Regions from separate parts of the Paenibacillus sp. FSL L8-0494 genome, predicted to be linked through region 2. Evidence: riboswitches for the same ligand, from Rfam matches in the RefSeq annotation. Region 2 holds a riboswitch; each other region holds the start of a gene.
What was found. A riboswitch is a leader RNA that binds a small molecule or an ion and turns the genes downstream of it on or off. The one in region 2 is predicted to bind cyclic di-AMP.
Positions count from the first base shown of each region.

Region 1: linked by a shared signal. The riboswitch ahead of NYE35_RS26145 (TrkH family potassium uptake protein) and the one ahead of NYE35_RS03010 (hypothetical protein) in region 2 are both predicted to bind cyclic di-AMP.
Region 3: linked by a shared signal. The riboswitch ahead of NYE35_RS00190 (3D domain-containing protein) and the one ahead of NYE35_RS03010 (hypothetical protein) in region 2 are both predicted to bind cyclic di-AMP.

Region 1 covers NZ_JBBOPQ010000001.1:5,790,485-5,794,754, reverse strand. The annotation lists gene NYE35_RS26150 (CPBP family intramembrane glutamic endopeptidase) at 97-1,773, opposite strand; cyclic di-AMP (ydaO/yuaA leader) riboswitch at 2,094-2,271, shown strand; gene NYE35_RS26145 (TrkH family potassium uptake protein) at 2,334-3,692, shown strand; gene NYE35_RS26140 (potassium channel family protein) at 3,706-4,270, shown strand, end outside.
Region 2 covers NZ_JBBOPQ010000001.1:645,739-650,008, reverse strand. The annotation lists gene kdpA (potassium-transporting ATPase subunit KdpA) at 1-1,518, opposite strand, end outside; gene kdpF (K(+)-transporting ATPase subunit F) at 1,531-1,608, opposite strand; gene NYE35_RS03010 (hypothetical protein) at 1,735-2,151, opposite strand; cyclic di-AMP (ydaO/yuaA leader) riboswitch at 2,404-2,593, opposite strand; cyclic di-AMP (ydaO/yuaA leader) riboswitch at 3,013-3,177, shown strand; gene NYE35_RS03005 (hypothetical protein) at 3,246-3,800, shown strand; gene NYE35_RS03000 (hypothetical protein) at 3,815-4,270, shown strand, end outside.
Region 3 covers NZ_JBBOPQ010000001.1:40,201-44,470, forward strand. The annotation lists gene NYE35_RS00180 (HD domain-containing protein) at 1-871, shown strand, start outside; gene NYE35_RS00185 (TatD family hydrolase) at 923-1,693, shown strand; cyclic di-AMP (ydaO/yuaA leader) riboswitch at 1,892-2,121, shown strand; gene NYE35_RS00190 (3D domain-containing protein) at 2,407-3,573, shown strand; gene rnmV (ribonuclease M5) at 3,749-4,270, shown strand, end outside.

The sequences.
Region 1 (4,270 bases), 5.1 Mb from region 2:
TGGTGACAAAAGAAAAAGGGTATCACAGCAGCGACTAAAGCTGCTATGATGCCCTTTTTTAAAATTTGGTTATAGGATGTACACTATTTTATTTTCTTAAATCAAAGAAGAAGGCTCCACCGGCTTAGTCTTCTGTGGTGGATTAAATCGATAGACGATGTAAGCGACTATGAATGGCATAATAATCGCGAAGATACCCGCGCCTACATTTACGCTCTCCTTCATAAAGATCAGCGTAGCGCCCATCAGGATGCTGTCAAACACGACGTGGCTGAACATGACAGCAATAAATCCGTAACGAAGGAAAATATAACTGAACAGCAGCCCGATTACGGTCAGCTCAATCGGACGGGAGCTGATGGGATAGATCGGATATAACGTATGGCCAAACGCCCAAACCAGCGTGGTGATCAAGCAAGCGACGAAAGTGTTTCGGAACACCTTTTTCAGCATAGGGATTCCGAAAAAGCGATAAATGGCTTCCTCAGATAAACCAGCGAGCCATGCGACGATAGGCAGAAGCCAAGCATATCTCATGTTATAAGGAGACTGGGTGGCGTCTGTAGTAGACCAATTGTGCAAGGTAAACGATAATATGATGAACATAACCGTCTGCACCCCTAGCAGAACGAAAGCCCACATGTATCCAGCCCGGATACTATCCAACACATATTGTCCATAGCCGGGCTCTTTGGCGCGGGGCCAAGGGTTCATGCCTCCCTCTTTTCGCCATAGGCCATTGCCGCCCACTAAAGAGAAGTAGAGCAAGGAGGACATCAGCAGGCTGTACAAAGCATAAATGATAAACATAATGACAGAGGTAATCTGTGCTTCTAGCCCTTCGCCTGTTGATTCAGGCAGCATATTATAGGTGCTGATCATCATGATTACAAAATAGGCTGAGCTTAGGAATACCCCACGTTTAAAGGAAGTATGCTCTCTTCTAAGAATACTGTAGACGAGTGCCAGAATTCCTAAAATCAGTGTGGGTATACCGTAACCGAATAATGTCAGCTTTTCCGCTAAAGAGGTCTGTCCTTGTACGTAGGAGGTATGCCAAGCCGGTGCAGTGAATCCGGCATTAAAGCTGGAGACCTGCTCTCCACTGAAATCAAAATAATAGTGCAATAAGGATTCGCCGACCTGAACAGTGCTATCCGTATACACCAGCCCATGGCTTCCTGTATTCGATTCAATTTGTAGCTTGGCAGGATTTACTTCCCATTCCTGAAGCCAAGGACGAGCAAGATTCTCCTTCTGCGCTAGAGTGAGGTCAGCTCCCTTGTCCTCTTTTGCACCAAAGGAAACAATGCCAGACCCCTCTTCGGAGGCAACTTTTGCAGCCTTTGAGAAAGCGACAATCTCGCCGGTATACATATTGAGGTCAACGATGATTTGCGGCTCTTGATCCGCTGACGGAGTAAGCGTTGCACGAAAGACATCAAAAGGATATTTTTGATCCAATTTTTTCTTGGTATAGTCCTCCACAAGCTTCTCGCGAGACATATAACCATAAAAGGAAGAGTCCGTCTCGTAAAGTACATTCCATTGATCGTTTGGTGCTTCGGTGTAATTGAGCTTTTGTTCTGCGAATAATACGGCTTGGTCACGGGCTTCTGCCTTGCTAATGACGGTGGTATCTTCCCCTGTAGAGCTGCTTAGCAGCGAAGGGGAAATCTGAAACATAATAAATAGAATAAGACCGATAATGCCCGAGATGATGAGCCTCTTGGAGAGGGCACGTTGCTGTAGGGGCTGGCCGACGGGATTCATGTAACGCCTCCTTGTTATGTACTGACAATGTTATGTTCCATTATAGTATTAGTGCCTGGCTGGTTACAAAAAACATTATATGTTCTTTTTATGGGTAATAGAGATAGTATAGAATAGTCATGTGAATTTATACCATGAATTTTATCGTGTTCGTTTGTGCACGAATGGTGAGAATCGGTGTAATTGCAGGGAAAACACGGAAAAGTGATGAGAAAAGGCACTCCTTTTGATGCAGTCTCTTTAAACCGCATTTTTTCATGTGAATGAGCAATAATTGTGTCTTTGTGAATTCACTAAATAACGTATATAATTTGTATGCAATTGTATAGTAGCCGAATTTCTGGTGAAAACGGGGGAACCATAAGAAGTGATGAAAAGTGGAGTGTACAAGATAAATGGCACTTTCATCAGGGGTGAATTTCGTTCTAGGAACGAATAGGGCAGCCTGCACAGTCCGAATCCGTCAGCTAACCTCGTAGGCTAATTTACTGCAGGAACCAAGTTAGCATTGGTTTTCCAGTGCTTTTTTTGTTGGAATTTTTGATAAGAAGGTGAGCATAGTGGCTTCACAGTTTCGCAGGATTTCTGAATTTAAGTTTCTGAAGCTCTCGCCGCCGCAGATACTGGTGCTTGGTTTTGCATCGATTATTCTGATAGGGGCCTTGCTGCTTATGTTGCCCATTTCAAGCACAAGCGGGAATTCCGTGGAATTTATTGATGCATTATTTACTTCAACTTCGGCAACCTGTGTAACAGGGCTTGTTGTGCTGGATACCGGAACTTCGTTCACGATTTTTGGGAAAACCGTAATTATGATCCTGATCCAGATCGGCGGCTTAGGTTTTATGACCATGGCCACTCTATTTTCACTGGTGTTAAAGCGTAAAATTTCTTTGCGGGACAGGCTAATCCTACAGGAAGCCATGAATCAAGGCTCTATGGAAGGAATTGTGCGACTGATCCGGAGAGTCCTTATATATTCTCTTGTCATAGAAGGCTGTGCCGCTTTGCTGCTGTCTATTCGCTGGGCTTTTGATATGCCACTTGGAAAAGCGATTTATTTTGGCGTATTTCATGCGGTGTCTATGTTTAATAATGCGGGGTTCGATATTTTTGGGGATTTTCGCAGTTTAACTGATTATGTATATGATCCGCTTGTGAATATTATTGTGATGTTTCTGATTGTCTCCGGCGGGATTGGTTTTATTGTAATGTCAGATCTGGTGGAGTTTCGGGTAATCCGCAGGCTGTCTCTACATAGTAAAGTTGTCCTGTCCACCAGCACAGGGCTGATTCTGATCGGAGCTTTGGTTATTTTTATATTCGAGTTTACTAACACTCGTACCCTGGGTTCACTGAATTTTGGCGGTAAAATATTATCGGCCTTCTTTCAATCCGTGTCTCCCCGTACGGCTGGCGCGAACACAGTAGATATTGCTGGACTTCGGCAGGCTACACAATTTTTTATAGTGATTCTTATGTTTATTGGTGCTTCTCCGGGCTCAACGGGCGGCGGGATCAAGACAACAACCTTTACGATGATGATTGGTGCTGTAATTGCTATGCTGCGTGGACGGGAAGATGTTGTGTTGTTCCGTTATCGGCTGGCTCAAGAGCGCATCTACAAGGCATTAACGATCACGCTGCTGGCTTTGTTGTTAATCGCCTCTGTGTCGATGATACTCTCCACAACTGAAGACAGTAATTTCTTGGCAATCTTGTTTGAGACGACCTCCGCCTTTGCTACGGTAGGACTGACTATGGGGCTAACTCCGGAACTGTCAGCGATCGGTAAGATTCTACTCTGTCTGACGATGTTTGCAGGTCGGCTGGGTCCACTAACCTTAGCGTATGCACTCGGTCCAAAACAGGGTAAACCACTGTATAAGTATCCGGAAGGTAAAATAATTATTGGATAGGAGTTAATTAGAAATGAAAGCACAGCAATTTGTAGTAATCGGCTTAGGTCGCTTTGGTTCAAGCCTGGCGCTTGAGCTGATGGAAATGGGCTACGAGGTGCTCGGCATTGACCACCATGAAGAACGCGTGGAGGAAATGAGCGATCAGCTGACGCATACGGTAGTAGCAGATGCTACAGATGAGGGAATTATGCGCTCGCTTGGTGTACGGAACTTTGATTGTGGGATTGTTGCGATTGGTGACAATATGGAGAGAAGCATTCTGGCGGCCATTTTGTTAAAGGAGATTGGAGTCAAGCAAGTGGTGGCTAAGGCAATCTCCATCCTTCATGGCCGCGCACTGTCGCGGCTGGGGGTTGATCGGGTTATTTTTCCGGAGCGGGATATGGGGATTCGTGTGGCACACCAGCTGGTGACGCCCAATTTGCTGGATTATATTGAACTGTCCAAGGATTATAAAATTGTCGAGCTGACCGTGCCATCCTGCATGAACGGCAGAAGCTTGTCCGATTTAAATACAAGAGCTAAATATGGCTGCAGCATTGTTGCCCTAAATAGGGAAAGCGGAATAATCGTCG
Region 2 (4,270 bases):
CAGTGAACCTGCAACTGCCAGCATTGCGATTATAGAGACATAACGGCCAAGCATCATTACGATCCCGGTTGTAACATTCCAAAAGGTGGTATTGTCCGCAAGCCCTTCAAATCCTGAACCATTGTTCGCGGCAGAAGAGACATATTCATATAACACTTGGCTAAGTCCATGGAATCCGGGATTCGTGATGGAACCGTTGCCCAAGTCCGTTAAGAACGCACCTGCTGTTGGTACAAGGATAATGAACGGATGCACAAGGATAGCAATCGCAATCAGCTTCATCTCCTTGGCTTCTATCTTTCGCCCGAGAAACTCTGGTGTTCTGCCAACCATTAGTCCACATAAGAAGACGCCCATGATGGCATACATCAGCATATTGATTAGTCCTACACCTTTTCCCCCGAAGACGTTATTGAGCATCATTAGGGCCAGAGGGGTAATGCCACCCAGCGGTGTCAGCGTATCATGCATATTGTTAACACTACCTGTCGTAGCTGCCGTTGTTACCGAAGTGAACAGCGAAGATTGCGGGATACCAAAACGCACCTCTTTACCTTCCATGCTGCCTTGCGAAGACTCGATCCCCAGCGCATTAATAGCGGGATTCCCTTTAGTTTCCGCATAATAATTCAGCCCCAGCAGCAGAACGAACAAGGTCATCATTGCTGTGAAAATCACCCAGCCCTGACGTTTGTTCTTAGCGAACAATCCGTACATATATGGCAAAGAGGCTGGCAACATCCACATAGAGAGAATCTCCAGAACGTTCGTAAGTGGATTAGGGTTCTCAAAAGGATGCGCTGAATTGGCTCCGAAGAAGCCGCCACCATTCGTACCTAAGTGTTTAATTGACTCCAAAGAAGCGACTGGACCGATAGCGATTTGTTGCGTCTGCCCTTCGAGTGTAGTGACCTCAAGCGATGGCTTGAGCGTTTGTGGCACATGCAATCCTACCAGCACCAATGAAACTAGCAGAGCTAATGGAATGAATACACGAATATGTGCTTTTACGAAGTCCTCAAAAAAATTTCCGACTGATTTCTGTCCTGTAATCCCTCTGACAAAAGCAACCGCAACAGAAAATCCGCTCGCTGCAGACGTGAACATCATCATCGTGATGACTGCCATTTGTGAAAAATACGATAGTCCCGTCTCCCCGCTATAATGCTGCAGGTTCGTATTGGTCATAAAGCTGATCACCGTATTAAATGAAAGCGTCTGTTCCATATCGGCAATTCCATTCGGGTTCAGCGGCAATCCCCGCTGTAATCTTAGAAAAATATAACTGAAAGCAACCAGTACGATATTAGTTAAAACAAAGCTGAGTGCATACTTCTTCCAGGACATTCCGTCCCGTTTTTTCAGGCCGATCAGCTTATAAATACCTTTCTCTGTGCCTGCAAACCAGCGATCCGTACGATTCGGTTCGTTAGAAAATACATGATATAAATACGTCCCCATCGGCTTGACCAACAAGATGAGAATTACAATTACGACGACTATTTGCAAAATGCCCATGAATGCCCCTCCTTAAAATTTCTCAGGATGAATCAACGCGTAAACCAGATATATAAACAACAGTAGGGTAACAGCGATTACTAGAATCACAGCTTATCCCTCCCCGTATCCTCAACTACACCTGCGCACCAGCGCATAAAGCCATAAAATAACCCGTAAATTACAGCTAACGAAGCCACCATATACAGATCCATCATATCTTCCGCACTCCTTCCATTATCCTTGATGAGGTGATCTATCGATTAGAAAATCAGCATCACCACTATGGGAATAGATTACATAGCTCGCACCAAGTCTTTTATAGACCAATCTAGGATTTATAGAACTTGTAATCACAAAAATTGGCTGTGTCGTCCAGGTACGGCACATCTGAATATAGCGGCAGCAAAGCGGAAAGCTGCTCTCAAACAGATATACCCTGCCTACCGGGAACGATGGGCGAAACCAAGTGCTCTGATGGCGGGTATCCACTAGAATAACCTGCTCGATTCCGAGCTCCTCTAGTAAAGCTTTCTCAGCCAGATTGTTGGTTAATCCCGCCATCTTAATACCCCTGAACTTCAGAAGTTTAATGAAATGTTCTCCCGCCTTTGTAGGCGCACATACAAGCACATATTCATTCTGATCCGTCATCTCTTTTTTCTCCTCCTGCTCATTTACAACAAGGAGGCAACGAAAATCTCCGAAAGGATGTTGACCTATCGTCATTTTCGGGCACAACCTAAAGCTCGGTTGTGTCACGTCATTAGACGCTGCCTTACAAATACCGCTAATGATGAATTTAGCGACCTCTTGGGGGAGGCCTCCATAAATGCTTTGCTTCTAAGAGCACAGCAAAAAGCCACAAAGGATCTCCTCTGTGGCTCGCTAGCGGTCACATTGCACTCATCCTCTCTCCATACGCTTACGAGGTTAGCTGTCGGATTCGGGCGGTGAGAGTCGCCCTACCTGTATAGATGCGAGCTCACTCGCACCCTCTACAGGATTCACCCCATAATCAGCTTCCGACTCTCACATCGGCTGCCGATTGTTGGTTCCCCCGCTTTCCTTATCGGAAATTAAGCGGATCAAATATTCGATTGTCGTTGAAACAGGAGTAATCATACTCTTATGCACGAAGACTTGTAAAACCTGAATGATGCCAAAATAATGCAAATTAAAAACTATTTTCCCATTAGATAGCGCTTACTTGATATCTAATCTCTCTATATCTCTTGTTTACTCGAGTTTCGAGCGTTTAATCGCTATCTATAACCCATGTGATTTTATTCACCTTTTTAGAGCGAAAATACTGCAAATTCCCTTTATAGGTAGAAACGCAAGAAGCTGAGGTTGAGCGAGAAAGAGGCGCGATAACACGCCATAAATACCTATTTACCTCGTTTTTCAGTCGTAGTCGGCAGGATATGGTTAAAATCGCTCTAAAAGAACATTTTCCGTTTTTTACAGAAAATCTTGAAAAGAGTATGATTCGGGTTGAATCTAATTCATGAAAAACAATCAACGCTGAGTTCCTGCATTCGCAGGGAACGGGGGAACCATCAGGCCACCTGGCCTACTTGGGGTGAATCCAAAGGAGACTGCGTAAGTCTCAATAGGTAGGGCGACTCTCACCGTCCGAATCCGACAGCTAACCTCGTAAGCGTAAAGAGAGAGACCCTTGATCCGCCACGCTTTGGCCCAGGTATATCTGCCTGTAATCCAAAACCGCAGCAGAGGTCCTCCTCTTGCTGCGGTTTTTGCGTTACCTGAGCCTATTAGGTGATAGCACGCTGGATGGGGTGAATGTTTTGAAGCACTATTATTTAGGGATACATCAAGGGCTGCTTGAGCCGATAAGTCTAAATTACGTTTGTTTCGGGGCCTTGTGGTTCGAAGAAAATAATCACAGGTACATTGTAGGTTATGCATTTGGCCAGAACCAGATCCAAGCCCTTCGCCAATTCAGTACACCTTCTTCTTGTAAAGACTGTTTAGACTCTAAGATTGTATATGAAATATATAAAAAAATTCGAGAACAACAACAGCAGCAGGATTGGTCATCGCATCAAAAACTCCCGTGGTTTACAGCCTTCAAGGAGCCTTGGAAAGATGTAAGCGCCGGTTGGTATGTCTTGAGATCCCGCAGCACCTTTCCCTTACATCTATCTGTTATACGGAAAGAGAAGTTCCGACTATGGCTAGAGCATACCGCAGTCTGTGAGAATAAAATGGAAATGCTCGCTTGTGTAGAAAAGGCTAGTGTCACTCATCATGTAGACTTAAAGCTGTTGGAAATCTAAGGAGGAACCCTACTATGGACCAGCGCAGACTATCCCGCATTGAAGTATTTGTATTGGATGAACCCGAGCCTATTCACTATGGAATGGAAGGGGCTGAAGGCTGCCGTTATGGTATTCTGAAGCTCACCTGTAAGGGAGGTTGCAGTTGGGGGGCTTGTCTAATCTCTGCCAACACCAAAAATTTCGATCTCATTAAATGGAGTTCTTTTTTACGGGCTATCTGTCATTGCCGTCTTGAGGAAGCGCTGGATAAGGTCCGCCGCGAAGGTTCAGATTGGGAGCAGGTTAAGCTTGAGCTAGTTCAGGGTGCTTTGCAGGATTTAAAGGCCAAGCTCCAGGGTAAATCCTTGGCAGGGCATATTCAGCAAGGGCGTCTGTACAGTGTTGCAGCTGGGGGGAGCAATTCCAGAAGTGAACGGCTCTACTACAAACCTTCCAAAGCTTTATCCACTGCCTCCCAGCAGAAACAC
Region 3 (4,270 bases), 610 kb from region 2:
TGTGGAGGAAGATTTTCCTCGTAAAGTAGCTTCAGTTATCTCTAAGACTTATGAGCATGAAATTGTTGTCAATTTGGTTTCCAGTCCGCTGGATGCTGATCGTATGGATTATTTGCTGCGTGATGCGTACTATACAGGTGTAAACTATGGAACCATCGACATTGATCGGATTTTGAGAATGCTTCGTCCTTATAATGGGCGGATTGTAGTAAAAGAATCAGGTATGCATGCCATTGAAGATTATTTAATGTCACGTTATCAAATGTACTGGCAGGTATATTTTCATCCGGTGACGCGCAGCTCTGAAATTATTTTGCGTCAAATCTTCCGTAGAGCTAAAGAATTGTTCCAAGAGGGATACAAATTTCGCTTTATGATCGCTCCGCTGGAAGATCTCTTTCGAGGAGAAGTAACAGTGAAGCAATATTTAATGCTTGATGAGGCACTGGTACAGACTGCTTTTATGCAATGGACACTTGAAGAAGATGAGTTATTAAGCGACTTGTGTACCCGTTTTATTCATCGTAAACTGTATAAATATGTAGAGATCGAGAATTTGGATACAGATATGATTACGGAAATCCGCAGCAGTTTTGCGGGAGTGGGACTTAACCCAGAATATGACCTAGAGATTGATTATCCGACAGATTTGCCTTATGATGTGTTCCGTCCAGGAGCAGCCTTCGACAATAATCAAATTTTACTGCTTGATCGGAATGAGCAATTGCGGGAAATTTCAGAGGTATCGGATATTGTGCGCTCAATAAGCGGAATTCATCGTGGCAGATATCATCTATATTTCCCACAGGACAAGCTGAAAAAAGCCCTTACACGCTTGCCCTCTTCTGTAGCAGAGATTTTTGCAAAATAATACAAATATTTATGGAACTATTGATAAAAACAACAAGGAGTGAGCTTTAAAATGTATCTGTTCGACACACATACACATCTAGATGCGCCTCAATTCGACGAGGATCGCGAGGAAGTTATTGCTCGTGCAGTAGAGGCCGGAGTTAGCAAGATGATCAATATTGGATTTAATCGGGAAACGATCCCTTCAACGATGAAGCTGGCTGAATCTTATGATTATATTTATGCAGCGGTGGGCTGGCATCCACAGGATGCGATTGATATGAAAGAGGGGGACCTCGATTGGATCGCCTCTCTTTGCAGCCATGAAAAAGTGGTGGCCATCGGAGAGATTGGATTGGATTATTATTGGGATACCTCTCCCAAGGATGTGCAGCAGGAGGTCTTCCGCAAACAAATCGGACTAGCCCGTGAACTAAAAATGCCAATCTGTATACATGACCGTGATGCTCATGAAGATGTTGTACGGATTTTACGGGAGGAAAAAGCAAATGAAATTGGTGGCGTGATGCATTCGTTCTCAGGCAGCTGGGAAACAGCAAAAATGTGTCTAGACCTTGGATTTCATTTGTCATTTGGAGGACCGATAACGTTCAAAAATGCCAGAGTGCCTAAAGAGGTGCTTGCACAGACGCCATTGGACCGATTATTGATCGAAACAGACGCTCCATATTTGACTCCACACCCCTTCCGTGGCAAGCGAAATGAGAGTGCTCATGTGAAGTTAGTAGCAGAGGCTGCGGCTGAAATTAAAGGGTTAACATGGGAAGAATTGGCTAAAATTACGTATGCGAACGCACTGGAACGATTTGGGATTGTCTGAAAACAGGAGTAAAACGGGTGAAAAATAGAGAATAGCCGATATATTAAACTTTTTTAATATAAAAACGGCTGATTATTACAATATTTTAACCATATATTTGCTTAAACGTGGTTGAATCGTCCTTTACAACATGCATCAAAACAGGATATCATCTTTTCAGTGATGTGAGCTGTTGTTATTGTGACAGCCATTGATTCATGGATCGTCTCGCTGAGTCTCCGTATGGAGAACGGGGGAACCAATATTGAACTGCCGCATGCCTGTATCTTGAATACGACTAGGAATTGCCGCAGAACAATATTTGATTTCTTCACGTGGTCTTTGGGGTGAATTTAAGGGCAACCGCCGTGAGCGGGTGACCTGAAATAGGGCGTCTCTCTTTCGTCCGAACCCGACAGCTAACCCCGTAAGCGCAAGTAAGAGAGGCAACCTCGTGCACAAACATTCCCGCGTATTCTGACATCGGAGAAGCCACGAAAGAGTCCTCAAGAGAACTCTTTTTAGGCTTCTTTATTTTTGAATAAACTGAATGTTGCCCGCATACTGTTATATAACAGGTGTGGGAGTAGCTGTGCCGAGCAGGCGATCCATGAGCAGGAGACGCTAAGTTAATACGTGCGTATCCTGTGACAATCTCAAATAGTTTCGTCAAAGAAATTCAGTCCTCATGATATACAAATTGACGACGAGGCTATGTAAGGAGGATGGAGAGAATGGGCTTATTCCAACCAGAGGTATCCCATGATTCGCAGTCATCCAGCAGGTCTTTCGCATTACGGTGGGAGCAAGTAAATACTCGCGTACTTTTACTTGCAGGTGTGATTTCAATCGCAATCGCGCTGTTAATTCTGCTGTACGTACACGGTCAAAGTAACAAACAATTTGTTTTAGTAATAGACGGGCAAACACAGACACTTGAAACGCGAGAAGCACTTCTTGGTGATGTGTTGGAGAAAGAGCAAATTTCGCTGCAGCCGCATGATGAATTATCTTTAGGTCTGAGTGATGAAATAAAAGACGGTGACCGTGTCGTTATCAATCGTGCGCAGAAATTTAGCCTTACTGCGGACGGAGCAACAAAAACGTTATATACGACCGAAGACACTATCGGTCAGGCGATTGACAAACTGGGTATCAACCTAGAAGGCTATGATAAGATTTTTCCTTCGTTAGACACCACCATCTCTGCTGACATGGAGATTAAGATCGTTCGTATCAACAAGCAAACGGTACAGCGAACAACTAACTTACCTTTCCGTGTTATTAAGACAGCAGATCCCTCCCTTACTGTGGGAACAGTTAGAGTGGCACAGGCAGGCAAACCAGGCGTCATGGTTCAGCATATTGAAAAGATCTATCAAGACGGAGAACTGGCCTCTATGCGCATGATCGGCAAGGAAGTACAAACGGTAACAAAAGATAAGATCATTGCCGTTGGTACTAAAGCACTTCCTAAGCCTACTGTAGTTGCTAAAGCTACAACAACTTCCAAATCAAGCACTACCTCCAAAACGACTAAAGTTAGCGCTAAGACTAAGAACGTCACAAGCAAGGCTGGCGTAGACTTTGAGTACAAGAAGATGATTAAGAACGTCTCCATGACAGCTTATTCGTCAGAAGAGCCAGGAATAGGTACTAAAACTGCCTCCGGAACACGCGTAACGGAAGGTCGTACAATTGCAGTAGATCCGAATGTAATTCCTATTGGCTGGTGGGTTTATATCGATGGGCTTGGATTCCGCCGTGCAGAGGATACTGGCGGTGCCATTAAAGGCAATAAAGTGGATGTCTATTATGATTCCCTGAGCCATGCTCGTAATTTCGGCCGTAAATCACGTACCGTATATGTGATTGGACCTGTGAAACCAGAGCTTAACTAGAACTGAAGCTTTTGCAAAAAATCCTTTGATAAGCTATAGTGATGATAACCGTAAGGAACGCTGGATGATCATTTCGTTGATCGCAGAGCAACCGCTCATCACTTATACATTCTTTAACCAAAAGAAGAGGAGCGAATCCTCTTCTTTTTGCTTTTTTTGGAAGGAGTCAAGAAATATGATTAAGGAATTAATCGTCGTTGAAGGCAAAAGCGATACCGTAGCCATTAAGCGTGCTGTGGAAGCAGATACGATTGAGACAGGCGGCTCTGCTGTAAACCGGACTGTAATTGCGAAGATTGCGCTAGCTATGGAACGCAGAGGGGTTATTATTCTTACGGACCCGGACCATGCCGGGGAGCGAATTCGTAAAATCGTTTCAGCGAAGGTGCCGGGCTGCAAGCATGCTTTTATTCCGGAGAAGGACGCAACTCGAAAAGGGGATATCGGTGTAGAGAATGCATCGCCAGAGGCGATTCGTCATGCGCTGCGTAATGTACATACCTCTTTTGAAGGAGCACCTGCTTTGATTGGTATTGATGACCTTATGGCCGCTGGAATGCTTGTACACCCTCGGGCTGCTGAAAGACGTATGGCGCTTGGTAATTTGCTTGGAATCGGATATTGTAACGGCAAACAGCTGTACAAGCGGCTGGCGATGTTTGGGATTACGCGGGAGGAATTTGCCGGGGCTCTCGCC